Halioglobus japonicus: one gene and its partner. The protein of the gene in region 2 interacts with the protein of the main gene of each other region in a pairwise test. Links are inferred from orthologs where the notes say so. Each region holds a gene or a part of one and is shown on either strand. Other genes may lie near its edges.

The links. Proteins that work in one complex are often made in the same cells at the same time.
Region 1: the proteins of uvrA (region 2) and uvrB interact in binary tests that used the Escherichia coli proteins (3 or more experiments, as listed by UniProt). The link is inferred for Halioglobus japonicus from one-to-one orthologs.

Annotation. Positions count from the first base shown.
Region 1 is NZ_CP019450.1:3,271,837-3,277,795, forward strand. The notes cover bases 1,932-4,896. They hold uvrB (excinuclease ABC subunit UvrB), read right to left. Parts: upstream 4,444-4,896; coding sequence 2,419-4,443; downstream 1,932-2,418. Other genes in these bases: BST95_RS15435 (hypothetical protein), read left to right, coding at 2,099-2,422. Also shown: BST95_RS15425 (ATP-binding protein), read left to right, coding at 1-276; BST95_RS15430 (arylsulfatase), read right to left, coding at 356-1,912; BST95_RS15450 (glycosyl hydrolase), read left to right, coding at 5,021-5,959. UniProt on the Escherichia coli protein: The UvrABC repair system catalyzes the recognition and processing of DNA lesions. A damage recognition complex composed of 2 UvrA and 2 UvrB subunits scans DNA for abnormalities.
Region 2 is NZ_CP019450.1:1,340,372-1,346,721, reverse strand. Bases 1-3,356 are described here. They hold uvrA (excinuclease ABC subunit UvrA), read left to right. Parts: upstream 1-309; coding sequence 310-3,156; downstream 3,157-3,356. Other genes in these bases: BST95_RS06420 (LytR/AlgR family response regulator transcription factor), read left to right, coding at 3,161-3,356; BST95_RS06430 (MFS transporter), read right to left, coding at 1-190. In the rest of the region: more of BST95_RS06420, read left to right, coding at 3,357-3,892; BST95_RS06415 (DUF6316 family protein), read right to left, coding at 3,896-4,150; BST95_RS06410 (sensor histidine kinase), read left to right, coding at 4,320-5,387; BST95_RS06405 (GspH/FimT family pseudopilin), read left to right, coding at 5,512-6,108; type IV pilus modification protein PilV, read left to right, coding at 6,110-6,350. UniProt on the Escherichia coli protein: The UvrABC repair system catalyzes the recognition and processing of DNA lesions. UvrA is an ATPase and a DNA-binding protein. A damage recognition complex composed of 2 UvrA and 2 UvrB subunits scans DNA for abnormalities.

The sequences.
Region 1 (5,959 bases), 1.9 Mb from region 2 along the record:
CCACTGCAGACACCGATTGTGATTCGCCTGGAGGCAGCCGATGACCACTGGCGGATAGCGATAAGCAACGAAGGTCCGCCGCTGCCGAACGAACTGCGCGATCGGCTGTTCGAACCCATGGTGTCATTGCGCAAAGGCGACGCCGGTGAAGTGCATCTGGGCCTGGGCCTGCACGTGGTGAGACTGATTGCGGAATATCATGAAGGCCGCGTTTTCGCGGACAACGTGGCCGGCGGTGTACGGTTTACGCTCTCACTGCCCGGCGATGGCGGCTAAGCCTGGTGAGCGGCAATCGCTGACACTGGACCAAGAAAAGGGGCCTCAGAAGAGGCCCTTGATCAATTACCGTTGTCCGTCACTGCGGACCGCCGGGATCAGTCAGTTTGTCCATCACCTCATCAAGCGAGAAGCTCGCCGCTTTCTGGCGCGGCGGGTACTGCTTGAATGTCTCCAGGAACTGCCCTACGTAAGCCTGTGCGGGCACAAGTAAATAAGCGCGGTCCAGCAGCCAGTCGTAATAGGTATTGGAGGTGAGCGGCGCGCGTTCGTACGGATCGCGGCGCAGATTGAAGATCAGGGGCACACGCAGAGGCACGAAGGGGTCCATCCACACCCGGAAACCACCCTGGGTTTTCTGCTCCATGAATACCAGTTTCCAGTCGCGATAGCGCATAGCGGTCAGGTCACCGTCATCAGAGAAGTAAAAGATCTCGTTACGCGGTGTATCGGTGGCTTCACCGGTGAGGAATGGCAGGAAGTTGTAGCCATCCAAGTGCACCTTGTAGCGCCGACCAATCGCTCGGTGGCCTTTGAGCAATTTGTCTTTTACGTCTGCTTCACCGGCTGCGGCCAGGAACGTGGGCAGCCAGTCCATGTGGTGCATGATCTCATTGGACACGGAGCCAGCCTCAATCTTGCCAGGCCAGCGCACCATGGCCGGCACTCGCCAGCCGCCTTCCCAGTTGGTGTTTTTCTCACCGCGGAACGGCGTCGTGGCAGCGTCGGGCCAGGTGTTCATATGAGGCCCGTTGTCAGTGGAATAAAAGATGATGGTGTTTTCCGCGATATTCAGCTCTTCCAGTTTCTCCAGAAACAGGCCGATGTGGGCATCATGCTCCAACATGCCGCAGGTGTAAGGATCGCGACCACGACGTGGATACGTCTCCTGACACCACTTCAGCTTGTCATCAGAGACATGGGTGCGGAAATGCATGCGCGTGCCGCTCCACCAGACGAAGAACGGCTTGTCGACTTTGACGGCCTTCTCAATAAACTTGAGAGCTTCCGCCACAGTGTCGTCGTCGACAATTTCCATGCGCTTTTTGGTGAGTGCGCCGGTGTCTTCGATCTTGCCATCGGCGAAAGAGCGAATCACACCTCGCGGGCCAAACTGCTCGCGGAAGCTAGGGTCATCCGGATAGTCGTAGTTTTCGGGCTCTTCTTCTGCATTGAGGTGATACAGGTTGCCGTAGAACTCGTCGAAACCATGGTTGGTGGGCAGGTGTTCGTCTTTGTCCCCAAGGTGATTTTTGCCAAATTGCCCCGTCATATAACCGTGGTTTTTGAGCAGACCGGCAATGGTGGGATCTTCTTCCCGCATGCCCAGGTCTGCACCCGGCAATCCGACCTTACTCAGACCGGTGCGGAAAACCGACTGTCCCATGATGAAAGATGAGCGACCAGCGGTACAGCTCTGCTCACCGTAGTAGTCAGTAAAAATCATGCCTTCCTTGGCGATGCGGTCAATGTTGGGCGTAGTGTAGCCCATCATCCCCTTGGTATAGGCAGAGATATTGGACTGGCCAACATCATCACCCCATACGACGAGGATGTTGGGCCTGTCAGCCGCCTGGGCACCCAGCGCAATGCACGCGAAGGCTCCAGCCACTAACAACTTGGTGTATTTCAGCATTGATAACTCCTTGGAATGTCTTGCGGAAAGTTGCTTTCCTGTCTGAATATAGACCACGCAACCTGATCCGCAATGCGCGCTTTCCCATTACATGGCGTTGACGGCCATGATCCTGTCGCCGGCTGCCATGTGCGCCATCCTGCCGCCTCCTTAGGATGATTCTTATGACCACAGGAGGATCAGAATATGGCTATTGTTGCTATTCCCAAACGCCCCCGCCCGCACCAGCCTGAGGCCCAGGTGCCAGCCAATGATTCGCGTAAGCGGGAGTTGATAGAGATGCTCGCTCGCGGCGACTTTCATGGCGCAGAGTCCATTCGCCAAGAAATGTGCGCCGCTAAGGAAAAAGTGGTCAACAAGCACGAGGCCGCCGCCACACCCGCGAATAACGAGCTGAGTGTCGTCAGCTGGCGCAACGATGAGGGCGAGCTGGAAACCCTGGAAATGACTGCCACGCCAGAAGCGCAAGCCTACTTCGAAAGCGTGATGGCCAAGGAGGCCGCCAACTAGGCCTCCAAGAGGAAGGCCTGCTGCTTGATCTCGGCGACCTGGTCGCGCAGCGCAGCGGCCTCCTCGAACTCCAGATTCTTGGCATGCTCCTGCATCTGGTCTTCCAGTTGCTTGAGTTTGCGCGACAGGGCCGCCGGTGACAGGCTGGCGATCTCGGCCCCAAAGGCGAGCTTGGGCTCCGCCACCTTCTTGGCCTTTGCCTTGCCCTTGGTGGGCATGCGCCGGGCACCTTCCATGATGTCTTGAACCGATTTTTCCACGCCCCTCGGGGTAATGCCATGCTCAGCATTGTGGGCGAGCTGTTTCTGCCGGCGACGCTCCGTTTCGGCCATGGCCCGTTCCATGGAGCCGGTAATGTTGTCGGCATACAGAATTGCGCGACCATTGAGGTTTCGCGCCGCCCGGCCAATGGTCTGGATAAGCGAGCGATCCGATCGCAGGAAGCCCTCCTTGTCGGCATCCAGAATAGCCACCAGCGACACCTCAGGCATATCCAGACCTTCCCGCAACAGATTGATGCCCACCAGCACGTCGAATTCACCCAGGCGTAGATCGCGAATAATCTCGACCCGCTCCACGGTATCGATATCGGAGTGCAGGTAGCGCACGCGCACGCTGTGGTCGCTCAAGTACTCGGTGAGGTCCTCCGCCATGCGCTTGGTCAGGGTGGTCACCAACACACGCTCGCCCCGCTCCACAGTTGTCCGGATTTCGCCGAGCAAATCATCGACCTGGGTGGTCGCAGGTCGCACTTCGAGCCCGGGATCAAGCAGCCCGGTGGGTCTTACCACCTGCTCCACCACCCGTCCGGCATGTTCGTCTTCATACTTGCCGGGCGTGGCCGAGACGAAGATTGCCTGGGGCACCAAGCGCTCCCACTCCTCAAAACGCAGCGGCCGGTTATCCAGGGCAGATGGCAGCCGGAAACCGTATTCCACCAGGGTTTCCTTACGCGACCGGTCACCTTTATACATGGCGCCGATCTGGGGAATGGTGACGTGGGATTCGTCGACAATCACCAGCGCATTATCGGGCAGGTATTCAAACAGCGTCGGCGGCGGCTCACCGGCGGCACGGCCAGACAGATAGCGGGAATAGTTTTCCACCCCCTGGCAGTAACCCAGTTCACGAATCATCTCGAGGTCGTACTTGGTCCGCTGGGCCAGACGCTGGGCCTCAACAAGTTTGTCGAGATCCTTGAGTTGATCGAGCCGCACTTCCAGTTCTGCCTCGATCTGATCTACCGCGCGCAGCATGACATCGCGCTCGGTAACATAGTGGCTTTTCGGGAAAATTGTAATCCGGGGTATCTTGGCCTCGACAGCTCCGGTTAAGGGGTCGAACAGGTAGATGTTCTCGATTTCCTCGTCAAACAGCTCGATACGCACTGCTTCTCGCTCGGAGTCTGCCGGGAAGATATCGATGACATCGCCGCGCACCCGGTAGGTGGCACGGGAGAAATCCACGTCGTTGCGGGTGTACTGCAGCTCCGCCAGGTGCCGGAGAATCTTGCGCTGGTCAATAATCTCCCCGCGGGACAGGTGCATACGCATCTTGTAGTAGGACTCTGGATCACCCAGGCCATAGATCGCCGATACCGTGGCCACCACCAGACAGTCATCGCGCTCCATCAACGCCTTGGTGGCGGATAGCCGCATCTGCTCGATGTGGTCGTTCACCGAGGCGTCTTTCTCAATAAAGGTATCCGAAGACGGCACATAGGCCTCAGGCTGGTAGTAGTCGTAGTAGGAGACAAAGTATTCCACCGCGTTATTGGGGAAGAACTCCTTGAATTCGCCGTAGAGCTGGGCCGCCAGTGTCTTATTGTGCGCCATGACAATGGTGGGCCGCTGCAGCTTTTCCACCACCTGGGCCATGGTGAAGGTCTTACCGGATCCGGTCACCCCCAACAGGGTCTGGGAAGCCAGCCCCGCCTGCACCCCTTCCACCAACTGACGAATCGCCTCCGGCTGGTCGCCAGCGGGCTCGAACTTGGACTCTACCTTGAAGGGACGCGACATCGTGGACAGCTCTTGCGATCAAAAAATAGCCGTTAATTATCATCCACATAGGACGGAATTGCAGCCTGTTTTCGACCCTCGAAAAGAATCTGAAATAATTCGATTCGGGGTGTTGACCATCCCCCCTCCATCATTAATATACGCGGCCTCTGACGAGATCAATTCCGCCTTAGCTCAGTTGGTAGAGCAAATGACTGTTAATCATTGGGTCGCTGGTTCGAGCCCAGCAGGCGGAGCCAAATTCTGAAAAAGCCCTGAAGCATTGCTTCGGGGCTTTTTTTTACCCGTCAGATCACTGCTGCGACTACAAATCAATCAACGAACCGGGAAGCCCCCATCTAGCCAGCGAACACGCTCCACATTGCCGGGTCAATAGTCATTTGCATGCATGCATTGTTCGATGCACTATGTTGGCTGGGTCCAACAATAATAACAGGTGCATATTGAACCCCCTCCCCTGAAGAAACTGCTTCTGGCAGCCTCAGCCTTGGTCGGGAGCGTCCTTGTCGCTGGCGCGATCCTGCTAGTAACCTTCGGCTATTCCAAGCCACCCGAAAGATGGTGGTATCCCTTTATTGTGTCGGTATTTTCTGATTACTACACCACGGGCCCTTTCGCGATGACCACCAATGCGCGAGAAGACAGCCCCGCATGGGATGCGATGCCGGCCCTGAATCTCACCCAGGCGCGCATGACGTATGCCATGAGCCGGGGTGAGGCCGATATCGAAATCGCCTGGTTGTTCAATCACGGTGAATGGGTAGATAGCCCAAGCCCTATAGGAGGTTCTCCCAACCCCAATGGCGCCGAGACAGCGCTTAGCAAAACACTAACCGCAGCGGGCTATGACTATGACCGTATCAGCCGCGAGGACCTCACCACTGCCACAGGCCAGAATGGCCTGCTACAGGTCGGCCAAGCGCAGTATCGCGCGTTGCTCATCGACAATGTGAGCGCGGCCAACCCCCTCATGCTGGCAAACGTGATCGCGCTTGCGCGTCAAGGCATACCCGTTGTCTGGCTTGGGGACTTGCCGAGACGCGCTATTGGCTGGTCCGACCACGTGCGACGTGATCAGTTGGTCAGCGAGCAGCGCGCACAGCTTACACAAGAGGTGCAACAGGCATCCGCGAGTGAGGTGGTCGATACATTGCATGCAGCAGGGGTCCTGCCACGCCTGCGTGTAGTGGGCGATGCACCCGCGACGATCCGCAGTCAACGCCGCCGGTTCGCGGCCGGCGAGTTAATCCTATTGTTTAACGAACACAACAGCGGCTACCAACAGACCGTAATACCGGACACGCCATTTGAGCGCGCATTTCTGCTCGATCCTGAAACCGGCGACGCGACTGAAATAACCAGCGGACCGAAAGGCGAGTTGTCGCTATCAGTGCCAGCCAGGCGGAGCAGGCTGCTCATGCTACAAGTGACACAAGCACGGACAGCCAGCACCGAAGAGGAGGTCAATCAATTTGATTGGCGCCTTTGGAAAAGCCCACCCGAGTCAATGTACCCC
Region 2 (6,350 bases):
GCGCCTGACTCAAGCCATATATACCCAGTGCCAGGCCAATGGCAGTGGGCGACACTCCCTCCAACCCCTCGGCATAGAGCGCAAGCAGTGGCAGGACCATAAAGAGGCCGAGCATACGGAAACTGTAAAGCAGCGCCAGGGAGCTGACGGTGCGCCGCTCCTGTTGGCTCATGGGGTGTTCAGTGATCATGGGTTAGTGGCCAAAATACAGAGCTCAATAATAACAGTTCCCAACTACTCTTTGCATGCCCAGTACCGGTAGCAGTACACTGATCCGTTTCGGTTTCACAGCGGTATCAAGGCCCAGACATGGACACTATTCACGTTCGCGGCGCACGCACGCACAACCTCAAGAACATTGACCTGGACATCCCCCGCGACAAGCTGGTGGTGATTACGGGTCTGTCCGGCTCGGGCAAGTCATCACTGGCCTTCGATACTCTGTACGCGGAAGGGCAGCGACGTTACGTGGAAAGCCTGTCCACCTATGCCAGGCAGTTCCTGTCAATGATGGAAAAGCCCGATATGGACCACATCGAAGGCCTGTCGCCAGCGATTTCGATCGAGCAGAAGTCGACCTCGCACAACCCAAGGTCCACCGTGGGCACCATCACCGAGATCTATGATTACCTGCGTCTGCTGTTTGCACGGGTGGGAGAGCCCCGCTGCCCTGAGCACGGGCTCAGCCTGCAGGCGCAGACGGTGAGCCAAATGGTGGACAGCGTGCTGGCACTGCCAGAGGGCAGTAAACTGATGCTGCTGGCGCCCGTTGTCCGCGACCGCAAGGGTGAGCATCTGCACGTTTTTGAAGAACTTCGCGCATCGGGCTTTGTGCGCGCGCGCATCGACGGCATCGTCACCGACCTGGACGACGTGCCAGAGCTGGAGAAGAATAAGAAGCACCGCATTGAGGTGGTGGTAGACCGATTCAAGGTCCGCGCTGACCTAGGCCTGCGCCTGGCCGAGTCCTTCGAGACCGCACTCGGCCTCACTGACGGCCTGGCCTCCGTCTCGTGGATGGACGGCGAAGGCGACGATATCGCCTTTTCGGCTCGCTTTGCCTGCCCCACCTGTGGCCATAGCATCGACGAGTTGGAACCACGCCTGTTCTCATTCAACAACCCAGCAGGGGCCTGCCCGAGCTGTGACGGCCTGGGTGTCAAACAGTACTTCGACCCCGAGCGTATTGTCCTGCACCCCGAGGCGAGCCTCGCCGAGGGCGCAATTCGCGGCTGGGACCGGCGTAACGTCTACTACTTCCACATGCTCACGTCGCTGGCTGAGCACTACGGATTTGACATCGATGCGCCATTTGAATCACTGAGCAAGAAACATCGCCAGGTAATCCTGCACGGGTCGGGCAAGACTGAGATCGCCTTCGCTTATGTGAACGATCGCGGCGACGTGTTCAAGCGCACCCATCCCTTCGAGGGCATTATCCCCAACATGGAGCGGCGCTATCGCGACACCGATTCGAACTCTGTGCGCGAGGACCTGGCCAAGTTCCTGACCACAGCCCCCTGCCCCGACTGTGGCGGCACGCGCCTACGCGAGGATGCCCGCCACGTATTCGTGGATGAGCGAAATTTGCCGGCCATTACCGATATGTCTGTGGGTGAAGCTGAGGACTACTTCAATGCACTGGAACTGGAGGGTCGCGAAGGCGAAATTGCCGACAAGATTCTAAAGGAGTTACGCGCCCGATATCGCTTCCTGGTCGACGTAGGCCTCAACTACCTGACCCTGAACCGTAGCGCAGAGACGCTGTCAGGCGGCGAAGCCCAGCGTATCCGTCTGGCGTCACAGATTGGCGCCGGGCTTGTCGGCGTCATGTATATCCTCGACGAACCCTCTATTGGCCTACACCAGCGCGACAACGAACGCCTGCTCAACACCCTGACGCACCTGCGTGACCTCGGCAACACCGTGCTGGTGGTCGAGCACGATGAGGACGCGATTCGCACCGCCGACCACATTATCGATATTGGCCCCGGCGCCGGTGTGCACGGTGGGCAGGTAGTCGCGGAAGGCCCGATGAAAGCCATTGTGGCCAATAAAGCGTCCCTCACCGGTGACTACCTCTCCGGGCGACGCAAAATTGAGGTACCGAAAAAGCGGACCGAAGCAGACCCGAAGAAACAACTGGTCCTGTCCGGTGCGCGCGGCAACAACCTGCAGGACGTCACTCTGGAGGTGCCGGTGGGATTGCTCACCTGTGTCACCGGCGTCTCAGGTTCAGGGAAATCCACGCTGATTAACAGCACGCTCTACCCACTGGCGGCCACCGAGCTCAACGGCGCCACGACCCTTACCCCGGCGGCCTACAACAGTATCGAGGGCATGGACCATATCGATAAATGTATCGACATCGACCAGAGCCCGATCGGCCGCACACCGCGCTCCAACCCGGCCACGTATACCGGCATTTTCACGCCCGTGCGCGAGCTGTTCGCCGGCACCCAGGAAGCGCGCTCACGCGGCTACAAGCCGGGACGTTTCAGTTTCAACGTGAAAGGTGGACGCTGCGAGGCCTGTCAGGGCGACGGCGTGACCAAGGTGGAGATGCACTTCCTGCCGGACATCTATGTACCCTGCGACGTGTGCAAGGGGAAACGCTACAACCGTGAGACCCTGGAAATCCGCTACAAGGGCAAGAACATCAACGAAGTGCTCGAGATGACCGTGGAAGACGCGCTGGAGTTTTTTGAAGCCGTGCCCGCCATCAACCGCAAGCTACAGACACTAATGGATGTTGGCCTGTCCTATATTCGCCTGGGCCAGGCGGCGACCACGCTTTCCGGCGGTGAAGCCCAGCGAGTCAAGCTATCCCGCGAGCTCTCCAAGCGCGACACAGGCAAAACCCTGTATATTCTTGATGAACCCACTACCGGCCTGCACTTCGAGGACATCAAGCAATTGCTGGAGGTGCTTCACCGCCTGCGTGACCACGGCAACACCATGGTCATCATTGAACACAACCTTGACGTGATTAAAACCGCCGACTGGATTATCGACCTCGGCCCCGAGGGTGGCTCCGGCGGCGGCCAGATTATCGCCACTGGTACGCCCGAAGAGGTCGCCAAGACCAAGGGCTCCTTCACCGGCCAGTTCCTCGCCCCCATGCTCAAACCCAAACGGGGCAAAAAGGCCGCCTGAAGCCATGAAAATCTTGGTCGTCGACGACGAGCCCCTGGCGCGCGAGCGGTTACTGAGACTGGTGGCGCGCCTACGCCCCGACGCAGACTGCCTGGAGGCCAGTGACGGGGAGGCCGCACTGCAACTGGCCAGGCAACACCTGCCCGAACTGATTTTGCTCGACATTCGCATGCCCGGACTGGGCGGTATCGAGGTTGCTGCGGCACTGGCAGAACTGGAAGCCCCGCCAGCTATCGTGTTCTGCACCGCCTACGACGAATACGCACTACAGGCCTTCCAGCAGCAGGCCGTGGCCTACCTGCTAAAACCGGTGCGCGAGGCCGACCTGGAAAAAGCGCTGCTAACCGCAGGCAAGGTCAACCGCCTGCAACTGGCGGAGCTGAATAGCCTTGGCAGCGGCGATATCGAGCTGATTTCCAGCCAGACTCACCGGGGTGTCGCCACCCTGCCACTCAAGGATATTCGCTGTTTCGTCGCGGAGCACAAATACGTAACCGCGCACACACCCGCTTCACAGCTGGTGCTTCAACAGAGCCTGCGGGATCTTGAAGAGAGTTACGGTGACCGCTTTTTACGCGTCCACCGCAATACACTGGTAGCAACTGCCCATATTCAACGCCTGGAAAAAAGCGATGAAGGCAGCTGGTGCGTGGTACTGGGTGGCATGGACGACAAACCGATTATCAGCCGCCGCCATTTGAGTGAAGTCAAAGCGAGAGTGGCGAACCCCGAGTAGGGTTTACTTGGGCTTCAGCGACCAGTCACTGTGCCCCGGTGCGGCCGCGTGGTCATCCGTGGCACCATCGCCGAGAATCCCCGAATTAGCGACTTTGATATAGGCCTCAAGGCGGGCCTGAGCCTGCATTCGGTCGCCAAAAGGTCCCTCCATCGTACCCTCGCGGGTCGCGAAAAACCACTGTCCATTGTGCTCGAAAAAGCGATCTGAGCGAAAAAAGCTCTTCTCTTCCTGGTCGCTTTTGCGTCGTTCTGTCATGGCCGTTTGTCTGTCGCTGAGAGAGTCAGTGAATACACCTCAAACTGTAGCACAAGCACCCGCTAACCCCCGGTCAAAAAACGTGACCCAGCGCACGTTTTGAACCGCACTGGACGACTGGAGCAAGCCCGGTCATGATGATGCCAAACCCCCGAACGAAGGAATTGGCATGTCCGCAGGCCTGCCCTCGCAAACAGACCCCACTGGCAGTGACGCCAGCGAGGGCGGCGCACTCTTTATTCCCAATCTGTGCAGCCCCCATGCGGTGCTGTTTATGGTACTGCTCACCGAGCTCATTGTGATGGTCCATGTACTGGCGAGCAGCAGCCTGCGGGGCTTCGACTGGCCCCTGCTGGCCGGCGGTTCAATGCTGGCGCAGTGGATTGTACTGCTCAGCGGTGCCTTGCTGTGCTGGCTGCGTGAACCCCTCTCCGGCTTCTCGCTCCCCATAGCCACCATCCTGTGCCTGATCATCATCAGTCTGGTCACTGCGTTGAGCAGCTATCTCGGCCAGACCCTGCTGGCGCCGCTGACAGAGGTGCCCCAGCAGGTCAGCTGGATTGTGCGCAACGTGGTCATCGCCAACGTGCTAGGCGGTATCGTGTTGCGGTACTTCTCCCTGCAACAGCAATTACAGATCCAACAACGCGCCGAGTTGCAGGCCCGCCTGGACTCGCTGCGCGCCAGAATCCACCCGCATTTCCTGTTCAATACACTGAACAGCATTGCCAGCCTCATCGAAACCCGCCCAGAGCGGGCCGAACAGGCTGTGGAGGACCTGGCCGAGCTGTTTCGGGCAAGCCTCAAGGACAGCAACAACCGCACGACCGTGGCAGACGAGTTGCATCTGGTCGACCTCTATCTGGCGATTGAAAAGCTGCGCCTGGGGGACAGACTGGCGGTAACCCGGGACGTACAGCCTGACTGCCTCCCGGTCGCCATGCCTTCCCTGCTGCTGCAACCGCTGGTGGAAAATGCGGTATATCACGGCGTGGCGGCGATTCCAGCGGGCGGCGAGATAGTCATACGCATCTGGCGCGAAGAACACTGTCTTCACGCCCGCATTGAAAACCCTACCCCTGCTAAAGCCCCCCCTTCTGAGGGAAATCAGGTGGGCCTGGCCAATGTGGAGCTGCGCCTGAAGGCCATGTTCGGCGCCAGCGCCACCCTGGTCGCCAGCCACGCCGCCGGAAGGTTTATTGTCGAACTCCGCTATCCCGACCAAAAAAGTGATTAAAATCACATTTTTCCTTTGATTCCCGCCGCTTATCGCGGTTTCTTACCGTTTATCAATAAGCATATTGCTTGTCCCAAGTGAGTTTCTAAACTACGTATGGGGATGAGTACTTTTGGAGTGCAAATTGCTCGAAACAACGAAACAAAAAAATTCGCTCACCGGCTCACTGCAGCAAGGGTTTACCCTCGTGGAGCTGATGGTGGTGATCACCGTTCTGCTGGTGTTACTCGTGGTCGCGGTGCCTGGACTATCCAGCCTGATTCGCAACAATCAGATGGTCACTGACACCTATGCACTGAGAGCCACTTTGAATAACGCTCGCTCAGAGGCAATCACGCGTCGCGCGCGTGTCGTTGTATGCCCAACGACCGATGGCAGCGCCTGTGTTTCATCCTCTGATTGGAGTACCGGCTACATGACGTTCGTGGATACTGATCAAAACACCGTTCCGGACCCCAATGACCCAGCTGAAGAACTCATTCAGTGGGAGCCTCGCAGTCGCGCCATGGAAGTGCTCTTTGATAGTGTATCGGGCGCTCAGACCGTGGCCTTCAGCTCGCGCGGCATTGCACTCGGTTCGGAAGGCACCTTCCTGTTCTGCGATGAACGCGGCGCAGCCGAAGCACGCGGTCTGCAGCTTACTCCTGTCGGCTCGGTCAGGTCTGCAATTGGCGCTGAGGTATCTGCCGCCGCCGCCAATTTCTCCAGTGAGTGCCCCTGACATGAACACCACAACAAAACAGCAGGGAATGACCCTGATTGAAGCACTGATCGCTGCAGTGATTTTGGCCATCGGCATTCTCGGTATCGTTAGCCTATTAGGCGTATCGAAGGTGGCTCAACACGACACCGTGCAGCGAACTCGCGCTGTGTCACTGGCCGATGATTTGCTGGAACGCATCCGTCGCAACCCTGAGGGCGTTGCCGAATACACAGCTCACAACCCGCTGAACGGCTCGAGCG